Regions from separate parts of the Streptomyces sp. NBC_00328 genome, predicted to be linked through region 2. Evidence: riboswitches for the same ligand, from Rfam matches in the RefSeq annotation. Region 2 holds a riboswitch; each other region holds the start of a gene.
The links. A riboswitch is a leader RNA that binds a small molecule or an ion and turns the genes downstream of it on or off. The one in region 2 is predicted to bind cyclic di-AMP.

Region 1 (4,245 bases), 1.1 Mb from region 2:
CGCCCGCGGCCCGGGCCGAGTCGACCGTCGTGCCGGGGCGGTACTTGCCGGTGAGGAAACCGGAGGCGAGCGCGAAGTACGGGACGGCGGCCAGACCTGCCTGGGAGGCGACCTCCAGCAGGGAGCCCTCGTAGGTGTCGCGCGAGACGAGGTTGTAGTGCGGCTGGAGCGCGACATACCGCGCGAGGCCCTCGCGGTCGGAGAACTCCAGGGACTCCCGCAGCCGCTCCGGAGAGATATTGGAGGCGGCTATGTGCCGCACCTTGCCGGCCGTCACCAGCTCGTCGAGGGCACCGATGATCTCTTCGACCGGCACGTCCGGCTTGTCGAAGTGCGTGTAGTAGAGGTCGATGTGGTCGGTGCCCAGGCGGCGCAGCGACGCGTCGGCCGCGGCCTTGATGTTGGCACCGGACAGACCCTGGTACGCGGGGTGCTGGCTGACCTTGGTGGCGACCACGATGTCCTCGCGGTTGCCGCGGGTCCTCAGCCACTTGCCGATGATGGTCTCGGACTCGCCGCCCTCGTTGCCCTCGATCCAGGCGGAGTAGGAGTCGGCCGTGTCGAGGAAGTTGCCGCCGGCTGCCGCGTAGGCGTCGAGCACGGCGAAGGACCGGGTCTCGTCGGCCGTCCAGCCGAAGACGTTGCCCCCGAGGGAGAGCGGGAAGACCTCGAGGTCGGACGAACCGAGCTTGCGAAGAGAAGTCATGTACGGGCTCAACACCCGTCCCGGACGGATGTATTCCGCAATCACCTGGGCCGGGGGCCGTCGTCCGCGCCCGGACGACCGACAGCCCTGACGTCGGGGGGGTTGACGTCAGGGCTGCCGGAGATCGGAAATCAGGGGTTAGGGGTTGAGGCCCTTGCTCTGGAGCCACGCCATCGGGTCGATGCCGGTGGCGGCGCCGCCGGGGTGCACTTCGAGGTGCAGGTGCGCCCCGGTGACATTGCCCGTCGCACCCACGCGCCCGATGACATCACCGGTGGCGACCTTCTGGCCCACGCTGACGCTGATGGACGACTGGTGGCAGAACCACAGCTCCGTACCGTCGTCGAGGGTGAGGATCGTGCGGTAGCCGTACGCTCCGGCCCAGCCGGCCTCCGTGATGGTGCCGCTGTGGACCGCCTTGATGAGCGTGCCGGTGGGCGCCGCGAAGTCGAGTCCGGTGTGGTAGCCGGAGGACCACAGGGCACCGGCCTCGCCGAAGGTCGAGGTCAGCGTGTACGAGGACGTCGGCAGCGAGTAGCTCTTGGCGAGCTCGGCGAGGCGCTCCTGCTCGGCCTTCGCCTTGGCCGCCTCCTCCGCCTTCTCCTTCACGGCGTCGGCCTTGGCCTCGGCTTCGTTCTGCTGCTTGGCGGCGAGGTCGACGGCCTTCTTCGCGGCGGCCGTCTGGGCGGCCTGCTGCGTGGCGGTGTCGGCCTGGTTCTGCTGCGACTGGGCCTGCTGCATGATGCGGTCGCGCAGTGCCTCACCGGCGTCGGTGGTGCCCTGGGCCTCGTCGGCGGTGGTCAGACCGGCGCTGGTGAGCGGGGTCGTGGAGCCCTTGGGAGTGCTGGATCCGCCGTCCGAGATCAGGGCCTTGGCCGAATCGGTGACCGACGACAGGTCGGGCAGCGAGATCGAGACGGGCGGCTTGCCCGGAGCGGCGCTGGCGATACCACCCGCGCCGACGGCGGCTATGACGCCGACGCCGAGAACCGTGGAGCTGCGGGCGAGTCCTCCGCCGCGCTGCTTGCCCGTGCGGTGCCGGCCGCGGACGGGAGCGACGGAATCCGCGGTGGGATTCCACTCCTCCCAGGGTCCCTCGTCCTTGCCGTAGCCGAAGGTGTGTGTTTCGTTCGGCGCGAACGAGGTTGGCTGAGCGGGCCGGTTGGACGCCACCTGGCGCACTCCTTTCCTTCCTTGCCGCCTACCGGGTTAGCTGACGGGTTCGGAGCAGGAAGGTCTCCTACGCGCGTACGGCCACCGTGCTTCCACGGCGGAATACGCTCGATTCACCCCACGAGTTGGTTCCCCGGTTCCCTTACGGGATTCGGCGCGTGCGCGCACGGAGCCGCCTCTTGTGACGGTTGTGACGACCGCGCTGCGTTATCGAACGTTAATAGACCCAGGCACCGAATTCCAAGCCGTTCCGACTGATCATTAACGGCTCTTGGCCAGGACTTTGGGGTCATGAGCGATGAAAAACGGGCGAGTTGACCGCATGGTGTCGACACGGGTTTTCCTGACGGTAAGTCAGATGCTACGCGGAGGGGCACCGCCCGGTCACCGCTCGTGACCGAGCCCGGAAAAGCCGTCGCCCAGGGGGTGAAAGACCTCCCGGACAACGCGCGGCTCCCCTCGGCGAGCACCCGTCACGGGCGCCGGACGGCGAGCAGCGCCATGTCGTCCGTCAGCGCGCCGCCCGTGTGCAGGCGGGCCGCCTCGAAGAGGGCGGTCAGCAGCGTGTCGGGGCAGGGAAAGACCCGTCCGGCCAGCCAGGCGGCCGGGTCGAAGAACTCCCCCCGCGCGTCACGGGCCTCGGACAGTCCGTCGGTGTGCAGCAGCAGCGTCGTCCCGCGCGGAAATCCCTCCCGCACCGTCGGGGCGGGCAGGCTTCCCAGTTCACTCATCCCGAGCGGCAGCGCGAAGGACTCGGCGGTGAGGGTGCGGAGCGTGCCGTCGGGATGCAGCAACAGGGGCGGCGGGTGGCCGCGGTTGACGACGCGTACGACGTCCTCGCCGTGCGGGATCTCGGCGAGGACCGCGGTCGTGAACCCCTCGGCCGCGTCGACGCTGTCGCGCCGGGTGCCCGCGCGCGTCAGCGCCCGCTCCAGGCGCTCCGCGACGCCCTCCAGGGTCGCCTCCTGCTCGGCCGCCTCCCGGAACGCCCCGACCACCGTCGCGACGGTGGCCACCGCGGTCATCCCCTTCCCCCGTACGTCCCCGACGACCAGCCGTACACCGTGCGGGGAGTCCTGCACGGCGTACAGATCCCCGCCGATGAACGCGTCCTCCTGCGCTGCCTCGTACCGGGCCGCGACCTCCAGTCCGGCGATCCGCGCCTCGGGCTCGGGCAGCACGGCACGCTGCGCGAACTCGGCGATCTCCCGGACGGAGGCGAGCCGTTCGTCGCCGCGCCGGACGACCGTGTTGATGAGGACGGCGAGTACCGCGGCCATCGCCACGGTGACCACCTCGGTGACCGCGTCGACCTGAAGGACGATGCCGAGGACAAAGTGGGTGATGAGCACGGCGCCGACGGCGAGGACGCCGGTGAGAACGGTTCCGCGCAGCGAATGGAGAGGTGCGGCGACCAGGGGCGCGGCCGCGAACAGGGGGGTCGCGGTGAATTCCGACGGGGTGAGGTAGTCGTAGACGACCCCGGCGGCGACGAACAGCACGGGCAGGATCCGGACGAAGGCGCGTGCGTACACGATCCCGCGCGGCTGCGCTCCCGCCGCCGGACCGGGCGGTGGGACGCTCCCGGACCCGCGGACACCGCGGGACAGCCGGTCGGCCCGGTCACGGGGCCGTCCGGTCCGCCACTCACCTGCCGGCTGCCCCGCCACCCGTCCAGAAGACCCGGTACGGGGGCGGCGGGCGACCGGTGTGGCCCGACCGGGGGAGGACACCGCCTGCCGGAGCGGACCTGGACCGGCCCGAAGCACCGCGCGAACCGGGACCGGCTCCGGGGAACCACGGCCGGAAGAAGGCGAAAGCGGCCGAAAGGCAGCGGAAGGAGGCGGAAGAAGCCGGAAGAAGGCCGGAAAGGAGCCCGGAGCGGCCGGCGGAACCGGTGGGGGCAAACACCAAGGGCCGGAACTCGTGAATCCGAGTTCCGGCCCTTGGCCTTCAGTAGCGGGGACAGGATTTGAACCTGCGACCTCTGGGTTATGAGCCCAGCGAGCTACCGAGCTGCTCCACCCCGCGTCGTTGAAACCAGTGTACGCCATCCGCGGGACCCGAAGCACACCCGTTTAAACGCGCCCCTCCAGCGGCGCCGGCACCCGGCTTCTCCCCGGCTCCTCTCCGGCTTCTACCCGGCCGCCAGATGCCGGTTGGGGGCCTTGGCGCGGTCCGCGTACTCGGGCAGGACGGCGACCTGGGCGCCCGCGGCGGCGAGGAGCCCGTTCCCGTCGGCGTCCCTGACGAACGTGTCGGGCTCGCGCCAGGCGGTGACGACCCGTCGCACACCGGCGTCCAGGATGAGCCGGGCGCACGGAGCGGGCCGGGAGGCACGGTGGGCGCACGGTTCCAGGCTGCTG
Region 2 (4,245 bases):
ACGTCCCGGACCTCCTTGCGCTCGTAGAAGCGGACGCCGCCGACGACCTTGTAGGGCAGGCCGACGCGGATGAAGATCTCTTCGAAGACACGGGACTGCGCGTTCGTGCGGTAGAAGACCGCGACGTCGCCGGCCTTGGCCTCGCCCGCGTCGGAGAGACGGTCTATCTCGTCGGCGACGAACTGGGCCTCGTCGTGCTCGGTGTCCGCGACATAGCCCGTGATGTTCGAGCCCGCGCCCGCGTTGGTCCACAGGTTCTTGGGGCGGCGGGACTCGTTGCGCTCGATGACCGCGTTGGCGGCGGACAGGATCGTCTGGGTGGAGCGGTAGTTCTGCTCCAGGAGGATCGTCGTCGCGCTCGGGTAGTCCTCCTCGAACTGGAGGATGTTGCGGATGGTCGCGCCGCGGAAGGCGTAGATCGACTGGTCCGCGTCACCCACGACGCACAGCTCGGCGGGTGCCAGGTCGTACTCCCTGGGCGGTACGTCCACGGGGTGCTCGGAGGTCCCCACGAGCTCCCGCACGAGGGCGTACTGCGCGTGGTTCGTGTCCTGGTACTCGTCGACCAGGACGTGCCGGAAGCGGCGGCGGTAGTGCTCGGCGACGTCCGGGAAGGCGCGCAGCAGATTGACCGTGGTCATGATCAGGTCGTCGAAGTCGAGCGCGTTGGCCTCGCGCAGCCGCGACTGGTACATCGCGTACGCCTGGGCGAGGGTCTTCTCGAAGCCGTCGGTGGCCTGGGCGGCGAAGTCCTCCTCGTCGATCAGCTCGTTCTTCAGGTTCGAGATCTTGGCGCTGAACGACTTCGGCGGGAAACGCTTGGGGTCGAGGTCGAGATCACGGCAGACGAGCGCCATCAGCCGCTTGGAGTCGGCGGCGTCGTAGATCGAGAACGACGAGGTGAAGCCGAGCGTCTTGCTCTCGCGGCGCAGGATGCGGACACAGGCGCTGTGGAAGGTCATCACCCACATCGCGTTGGCGCGCGGGCCCACGAGCGCCTCGACGCGCTCCTTCATCTCGCCCGCGGCCTTGTTCGTGAAGGTGATCGCGAGGATCTGGCCCGGGTGGACGTTCCGCTCGCCGAGCAGATGCGCGATCCGGTGGGTGAGCACGCGGGTCTTGCCGGAGCCGGCACCGGCCACGATGAGCAGCGGGGAGCCGGAGTGGACCACGGCCGCGCGCTGGTTCTCGTTCAGTCCGTCCAGCAGGGCCGCCGGGTCCACGGCGGGCCTGGGCGCACCGTCGCGGTAGTACGCGTCCCGGCTCGGCGGCATGTCGAACTTCCCGCCGAACAGATCGTCCGGAACCGGCTCCGGTACGTGCTCGTCCTCGGGCGGCGGCGGGTGTTCGTCCTCGTGGGCCCCGGAGGGCTTGAGGTCCGCCAGGAAGCTGTCGTCAAAGAGGCTGCTCATCGCTCTCCGAGTCTAGGCCGCCCCACCGACAGCCCGCCGCCACCTCGAGAACTCGGCCGCAAGTGTGACCAGGGTCCCGGCGGACGCCCCGGGGAAGGCGGCCTTCCGGCCACGACACCTCACACCCCGTGACCGGAGGCGGCCGAGCGGTCACCCGGCGCGACATTCCGTCGGCGAGCGGCTCGGAACAAGCGGCTCCGGCGAGCGGCTCGGAGCAAGCGGACCGGAGCGAGCGGGGTCCGTTCGACGGGGCGGACGAGCGGGTCGCCGCCCGCGGGACACACGGCAGTGGTCACGAAAATGTATCGGGCATATCGCACATCAACCTTCACACGGGCCACACCGGTTGGCTAGCGTGCCGGAAGGCCGCCCGACCGCGACCGGCGAACCTCGCCGGGCCGAGCGGCCTCCGCCGAGTCCGGTACGCCGCGAGGCCCCGGAGCCGGGGACCCACCGATCTTGGGGTGAATCGGTCCAACCGCCTTGTGGGGCAAGGACCGTAGGGCAGCCTTCCGGAACCACCCGCCCGAACCCGACAGCTAACTCGGTAGGCGGATGACGGAAGGAGTCGCCTCTCTTGGCGTCACACCGCAAGGCGCGTCCCACGGGTGCGCGCATCGCAGGCATACGGACCCCGGCCCTCGCCACAGCGGCCATCACCTCCGTGGCCCTGCTCTCCCAGACCGCCAACGCCGCCCCCTCGGCCGAGCCCCGGCCCAGCATCGAAGCGGTCTCGAAGAAGGTCGACGACCTCTACCACCAGGCCGAGACGGCCACGAACAAGTACAACGCGACCCGGGAGAAGACCGCCGAGCAGCGCGAGCGCGTCGACACCCTGCTCGACGACGTCGCCCGGCGCACCGAGAAGCTCAACACCGCGCGCGAGGAGCTGGGGTCGTTCGCCGCGGCGCAGTACCGCACCGGGGCCTCCGCGCCCGACACCGCGACCCTGCTGCTCGCCGACAACCCCCAGGACTACTTCGACCAGACCCAGCTGATGAGCCGTCTGACGAACCGCCAGAAGGCGGCCGTCGACGACTACATCACCGAGCAGGCCGCCACCACCAGGAAGCGGGCGGAGGCCACCCGGAACCTGGAGTCACTGACCGCCTCGCAGAAGGAGCTCAAGACGTCCAAGGCCACGGTGCAGCACAAGCTCACCGAGGCCCGCTCCCTGCTCTCGAAGCTGAACGCCGAGGACAAGGCGCGGCTGGCGGCGATCGAGAAGAAGAAGCGGGAGCAGGCCGCGGCCAAGGCGGCGGAGCTGGCACGGCAGCAGGCCACCGCCGAGAAGGCCGCCCAGCAGCAGTCGTCGTCCGGCACCACGACCGGCACGGCTTCCGGCTCGTCGACAGGATCGACGGCCACGGACCCCTCGTCGAAGGCGGCCGAGGCGCTCGCGTTCGCCCGCGCGCAGATCGGCAAGCCGTACGTCTGGGGCGCCACCGGCCCGGACTCCTACGACTGCTCGGGCCTGACCCAGGCCGCCTGGAAGGCCGCCGGCGTCAGCCTCCCGCGCGTCACCTACGACCAGGTGAACGCGGGCACGACGGTCTCCCTCGCCGACGCCCGGCCCGGCGACCTGGTCTTCTTCTACGACGACATCAGCCACGTCGGCCTCTACATCGGCGACGGCATGATGATCCACGCGCCGAAGCCGGGCGCGTACGTCCGCGAGGAGTCGATCTACTACGACGGCACCTCCGCGATCCACAGCGTGGTGCGCCCGGCGTAGACCGGGACACGGGCGCCGCTCTCGCGGGGCACGCGCGGGGGCTTCCCGGTCCCCACGCGTGCCCCGCGTTTTCGTCTCCCGCCCGCGCGTGGCCCGCCCGCAACCCGGTGCGGAGGTCCCTAGCATCGAGAACATGTCAGACACACCGGACATGCCGGACAGCACCTCGCTCCGCGCCCGGCGGGCGGGGTGGGCGGCCACCGCCGGAACCGCCGTCATGGCCACCGGCATCATCTCGATCGGGCTGCACCTGACCGGCCACGAGACCCTCTCCCGGATCGCGCTGGTCCTCGCGTCGCTCGCCTGGGCCGGGCTCGCCGCGGACCTCGCGGTCCGGCTGGTGGGCGACCGGGAGCGGTGGGCGCGGCAGGCCGGCACACCCGCCGGGCTCGACGCGGTCGCGGCGACCACCGTGCTCGGCACCCGGTTCTCCGCACTGGGGTGGCACGAGCTCGCCGAAGCCCTGCTCGCGCTGTCGGCCGTGCTCTGGCCGGTTCTGCTGTGGGCCGTCCTGCGTCGTCTGCGGCGCCGTATGCCGGGCGAGGTGTTCCTCGTCTGCGTGGCCACCCAGGGGCTCTCGGTCCTCGCGGCCACGATCGCCACCGCCGTGGGCCCGGACTGGCTCGCGCACACCGCGCTGGTGCTGTTCTGGCTGGGGATCGGGCTCTACGTGCTCTCGTTCGCCTGCTTCGACCTGGGCGAGGTGAGGAAGGGCGCAGGGGACCACTGGATCGCGGCCGGCGCGCTGGGCATCTCGGCACTGGCCGGGGCGGGACTCGTCGCGGCGCACCACGTGGATCCGTACCTGTGGAACAACGACGACCAGGGCGTCCTGCGCGATACGACGGGCGCTCTGCTCGCGCTCGACCTCGCCTGCTACTTCCTTCTGGCCGTCGCGGAGGTGGTGTGGCCGCGCCCGCGGTACGACGTCCGGCGCTGGGCCACCGTCTTCCCGATGGGGATGTCGGCGGTGGCGGCCCTCGCGGTCGCGGCCGCCCTCGACGTCTTCTGGCTCAAGGGGCCGGGACAGGTGCTGCTGTGGATCGCGGTGGCGGCCTGGCTCGCGGCGGCCGCGGGCGCCGCTCTCGCCTTCAGGTC
Region 3 (4,245 bases), 1.6 Mb from region 2:
CGCCGGGTTCGAGACCACGGTCAATCTCATCGGGAACGGGATGCACGCCCTGCTCACCCACCCCGGGCAGCGGGCGCGCCTCCAGGCCTCCCTCGCGGCCGGGGAGAGCGGGCTGCTCGAGACGGGTGTCGAGGAACTCCTGCGCTACGACGGGCCCGTGGAACTGGCCACCTGGCGGTTCGCGACCGAGGCCGTGCGGATCGGCGGGCAGGACATCGCGGCCGGCGACCCCGTGCTCGTGGTGCTCGCGGCCGCGGACCGCGACCCCGAACGTTTCGAACAGCCGGACACGCTCGATCTCGCGCGACGTGACCTTCAGCACTTGGGCTACGGCCACGGCATCCACTACTGCCTGGGCGCGCCGCTCGCCCGGCTGGAGGGGCAGACCGCGCTCGGCACGCTCCTCGGCCGCCTGCCCGACATCCAACTCGCCGGAGAATCGACGGATTTGCGCTGGCGTGGAGGTCTCATTATGCGTGGATTGCGCACGCTTCCTGTGGAGTTCACCCCGGTCAAATAGGCCTGGACCAGCCCATCGGCGACCCTTCGGCATCCCTGCTGAAGGGGTTCTTCCGCATACCGGAAAGGGCCCCTTGCGGCTAGCGGAACATGACGCTCCATCAAATCTGTGATCTTCGCGTGATCTGTACTGCATCGACTTGTAACCAGCGTTCGAGTGCGACTACCTTCACCCATCAACGCGGCGCCTGCGCTTCTTGGTTCACAGGGGCCGCGGTACTCCCTGCTGTCACTCGAAAGGCTTTCGTATGCTCTCCGGGAACGGCCGTCACCGTCGCCCTCGTCAGGCCCCTGCACTCATGGTCGCCGCAGGGGTGACCGGATCGGCGATCGTCATCCCGCTGCTCGCCGCGGCGAGCGCGAGCGCGGCCGACGGGAACACCTGGGACCGGGTGGCGCAGTGTGAGAGCGGTGGCGCGTGGAGCGCCGACCAGAGCAACGGGTACTACGGCGGCCTCCAGCTCGACCAGGAGAACTGGGAGGCGCACGGCGGCCTCGACTACGCCCCGAGGGCCGACCAGGCCAGCCGCTCGCAGCAGATAGCCGTCGCCGAGAAGGTGCTCGCCGACAAGGGCCTCGCGGCCTGGCCGACCTGTGGGCCGCTCTCGGGTCTCAGCAAGGACGCGGCCGGCGTCAGCGTCGACACGGGCGTGGCCGGCGATGCCTCGAACGGCGAGGACGAGTCCGGTTCGTACGTCTCGTCCGGACTGGCGACTTCGCCCAGTACGTCACCTTCAGGTGATTCTTCCGCTTCGTCTGATTCGGATGACTCCTCGGACGCGGCCGGCAGCACCGCGGAGCCCAGCGCCTCGCAGAGCTCCGACGGCTCGGACGCGGCGACCGGCAAGGGTGGCAAATCGGCCAAGTCCGGTCAGAAGCATGCTTCTTCGAGCCCCTCCGACACCCCGAGCACCGGCACCGGGCGGCACCGCGGCGGGGATGCCGCGGAGAGCGCGACCGGCGGCAGCGCCGACAGCACCGCCGGGCGGCATGCCGCGAGCGCCTCGAGCGACACCGCGTACGTCGCGGACGTCACGGACGTCATCGGCAACCTCTGGAAGGTTTCCGGCGGGCTGGACCTCGGAGGCGGATGGGCCGACCTGCCCACCGCCGACGCGACTGCGACCGACAGCGCTCCCGGCCTCGTCGCACCTGGTCAGAGCATCGCGGACACTGCCGAAACGGTGCAAAACTAGCGGGAGTTCGCGTCCTGGTTCGCTGGGGAATGTCCCATTTGATGCAAGTGAGACATGGGTCTCAGAAGCCCTGATCGTCTTTGAATTTCCGCCGATCGACTGCTTACGGTCGTGACTGCTCGCCACAGCGGGCCCCGACGGTCGCAACGCCGAATCCTGCCAGCGGCCGTACGGGAACAGTCGTCGCGTCATGCGCCGTAGGCAGGAGCGGGGGACCCAAGGTAAGTGCCGGGCCCGGGAGTTGAGAGACATCCGGGAACGGCTTGGGGTGAAGCCGCGCGTCGGACGTCCTGGAGACAGGACCGAAGGCAGCGCGGCCGGGCAACTCAACCGGCCCGAACCCGACAGCTCACCTCGCAGGCGTCGGTGAGGGGATCTCTCCATGCTGTTCTCCAGCAAGGGCAAGCACCGCCGCCCGAACAAGGCCACCCGCGTCGCCACGCTCGCCGGTGTCACCGGTGTCGCCATCGCCGCTCCGCTGATGGCGGCCGGCAGCGCCTCCGCCGCCACCGCCTCCGAGTGGGACGCCGTCGCCCAGTGCGAGGCCGGCGGCAACTGGTCGATCAACACCGGCAACGGCTACTACGGCGGACTCCAGTTCTCGTCCTCCACCTGGGCCGCGTACGGCGGCACCGCCTACGCCTCGACCGCCGACCAGGCGTCGAAGTCGCAGCAGATCACCATCGGCGAGAAGGTCCTCGCCGCGCAGGGCAAGGGCGCCTGGCCGTCCTGCGGTGTCGGCCTGTCCGGCACCACCTACGGCGGCGGCTCGGCCCCGGCGGCCCCGGCGGCCCCGTCCACCTCCTCCTCCTCGAGCGCCTCGCAGAGCGCCCCGGCCACCCGTTCGACGGAGCAGCCCGCCTCGCGTTCCGCGGAGCGCCCCGCCGTCCAGAAGACCGTCACCACCCCGACCGGCAAGAAGGTCAAGAAGGGTGACGGCGAGTACGAGGTCGTCAAGGGCGACACCCTCAGCTCGATCGCCGAGAAGAAGCACGTCAAGGGCGGCTGGCAGAAGCTGTTCAAGCTGAACAAGGACATCGTCGCCGACGCCGACTTCATCTACCCGGGCCAGCAGCTGCACCTGCGCTGAGTACCGCGGCGCGCCGGTGCCGTGTGGTCGCCTTCGGCGGAGGGCGGCCATCTCCCGGGCGGCGCGCGGGTGCCTTCCGGGCCGGATTCCGGCCCGACGACAGTTCCCCTCCCGAACCGGGCCTTTTTGGGAAAGGCCCGGTGAGGGTCCCCGTTCCCACGGGCTCCCCGCTCCGGTGCGTGTTCCCCCGCACGCGCCGGAGCGGGGTTTTTCATTTCTTTTTTTGTTCCGTTCAGGAACAATATGTACGCTCAGTTCCGCTCAAGGGGTGGTCGATCGGCTGGCCGATCCCCGTGGGCCGGTTAGGCTCATCCCGCAGGGCTGCCAAGTCCTGCGTACCCGTGTCACATCCCATAAAGGAGATGCTCGTGCCGTCCATCGACGTCGTCGTAGCCCGGGAAATCCTGGACTCCCGAGGCAACCCCACGGTCGAGGTCGAGGTCGGCCTCGACGACGGCAGCACGGGTCGTGCCGCCGTTCCGTCCGGCGCCTCCACCGGAGCCTTCGAGGCCATCGAGCTTCGCGACGGTGACCCCAACCGCTACCACGGCAAGGGTGTCGAGAAGGCCGTCCTCGCCGTCATCGAGCAGATCGGCCCGGAGCTCGTCGGCTACGACGCCACCGAGCAGCGCCTGATCGACCAGGCCATGTTCGACCTGGACGCCACCGACAACAAGGGCTCGCTCGGCGCCAACGCCATCCTCGGCGTCTCGCTCGCCGTCGCGCACGCCGCCTCCGAGGCGTCCGACCTGCCGCTCTTCCGCTACCTGGGCGGCCCGAACGCGCACCTGCTGCCCGTTCCGATGATGAACATCCTGAACGGCGGGTCGCACGCCGACTCCAACGTGGACATCCAGGAGTTCATGATCGCCCCGATCGGCGCGGAGTCCTTCTCCGAGGCCCTGCGCTGGGGCGCTGAGGTCTACCACACCCTCAAGAAGGTGCTGAAGACCAAGGGCCTGTCCACCGGCCTCGGCGACGAGGGCGGCTTCGCCCCGAACCTGGAGTCGAACCGCGCCGCCCTCGACCTCATCCTCGAGGCCATCAAGGAGGCCGGCTACACCCCCGGCGAGCAGATCGCCCTCGCCCTCGACGTCGCCGCCTCCGAGTTCTACAAGGACGGCGTCTACACCTTCGAGGGCAAGGAGCGCTCCGCCGCCGAGATGACCGAGTACTACGCCGAGCTCGTCGCGGCGTACCCGCTCGTCTCCATCGAGGACCCGCTGTTCGAGGACGACTGGGCCGGCTGGAAGATCATCACCGACCAGCTGGGCGACAAGGTCCAGATCGTCGGCGACGACCTCTTCGTCACCAACCCGGAGCGCCTGGCCCGCGGCATCGAGGAGGGCTCCGCCAACGCCCTGCTCGTCAAGGTCAACCAGATCGGCTCGCTGACCGAGACCCTGGACGCCGTCGAGCTGGCCCAGCGCAACGGCTTCA

Region 1: another riboswitch for cyclic di-AMP. It lies ahead of OG485_RS21275 (M23 family metallopeptidase); the one in region 2 lies ahead of OG485_RS26290 (C40 family peptidase).
Region 3: another riboswitch for cyclic di-AMP. It lies ahead of OG485_RS18930 (transglycosylase family protein); the one in region 2 lies ahead of OG485_RS26290 (C40 family peptidase).

The regions. Positions count from the first base shown of each region.
Region 1 covers NZ_CP108013.1:4,872,075-4,876,319, forward strand. Annotated here, with positions in the region: gene OG485_RS21270 (aldo/keto reductase) at 1-706, opposite strand, end outside; gene OG485_RS21275 (M23 family metallopeptidase) at 845-1,879, opposite strand; cyclic di-AMP (ydaO/yuaA leader) riboswitch at 1,890-2,046, opposite strand; gene OG485_RS21280 (PP2C family protein-serine/threonine phosphatase) at 2,353-3,414, opposite strand; tRNA gene OG485_RS21285 (tRNA-Met) at 3,837-3,910, opposite strand; gene OG485_RS21290 (dihydrofolate reductase family protein) at 4,017-4,245, opposite strand, start outside.
Region 2 covers NZ_CP108013.1:5,967,122-5,971,366, reverse strand. Annotated here, with positions in the region: gene pcrA (DNA helicase PcrA) at 1-1,412, opposite strand, end outside; cyclic di-AMP (ydaO/yuaA leader) riboswitch at 1,813-1,981, shown strand; gene OG485_RS26290 (C40 family peptidase) at 1,990-3,147, shown strand; gene OG485_RS26285 (tellurite resistance/C4-dicarboxylate transporter family protein) at 3,299-4,245, shown strand, end outside.
Region 3 covers NZ_CP108013.1:4,344,202-4,348,446, reverse strand. Annotated here, with positions in the region: gene OG485_RS18940 (cytochrome P450 family protein) at 1-520, shown strand, start outside; gene OG485_RS18935 (transglycosylase family protein) at 819-1,715, shown strand; cyclic di-AMP (ydaO/yuaA leader) riboswitch at 1,899-2,093, shown strand; gene OG485_RS18930 (transglycosylase family protein) at 2,098-2,805, shown strand; gene eno (phosphopyruvate hydratase) at 3,168-4,245, shown strand, end outside.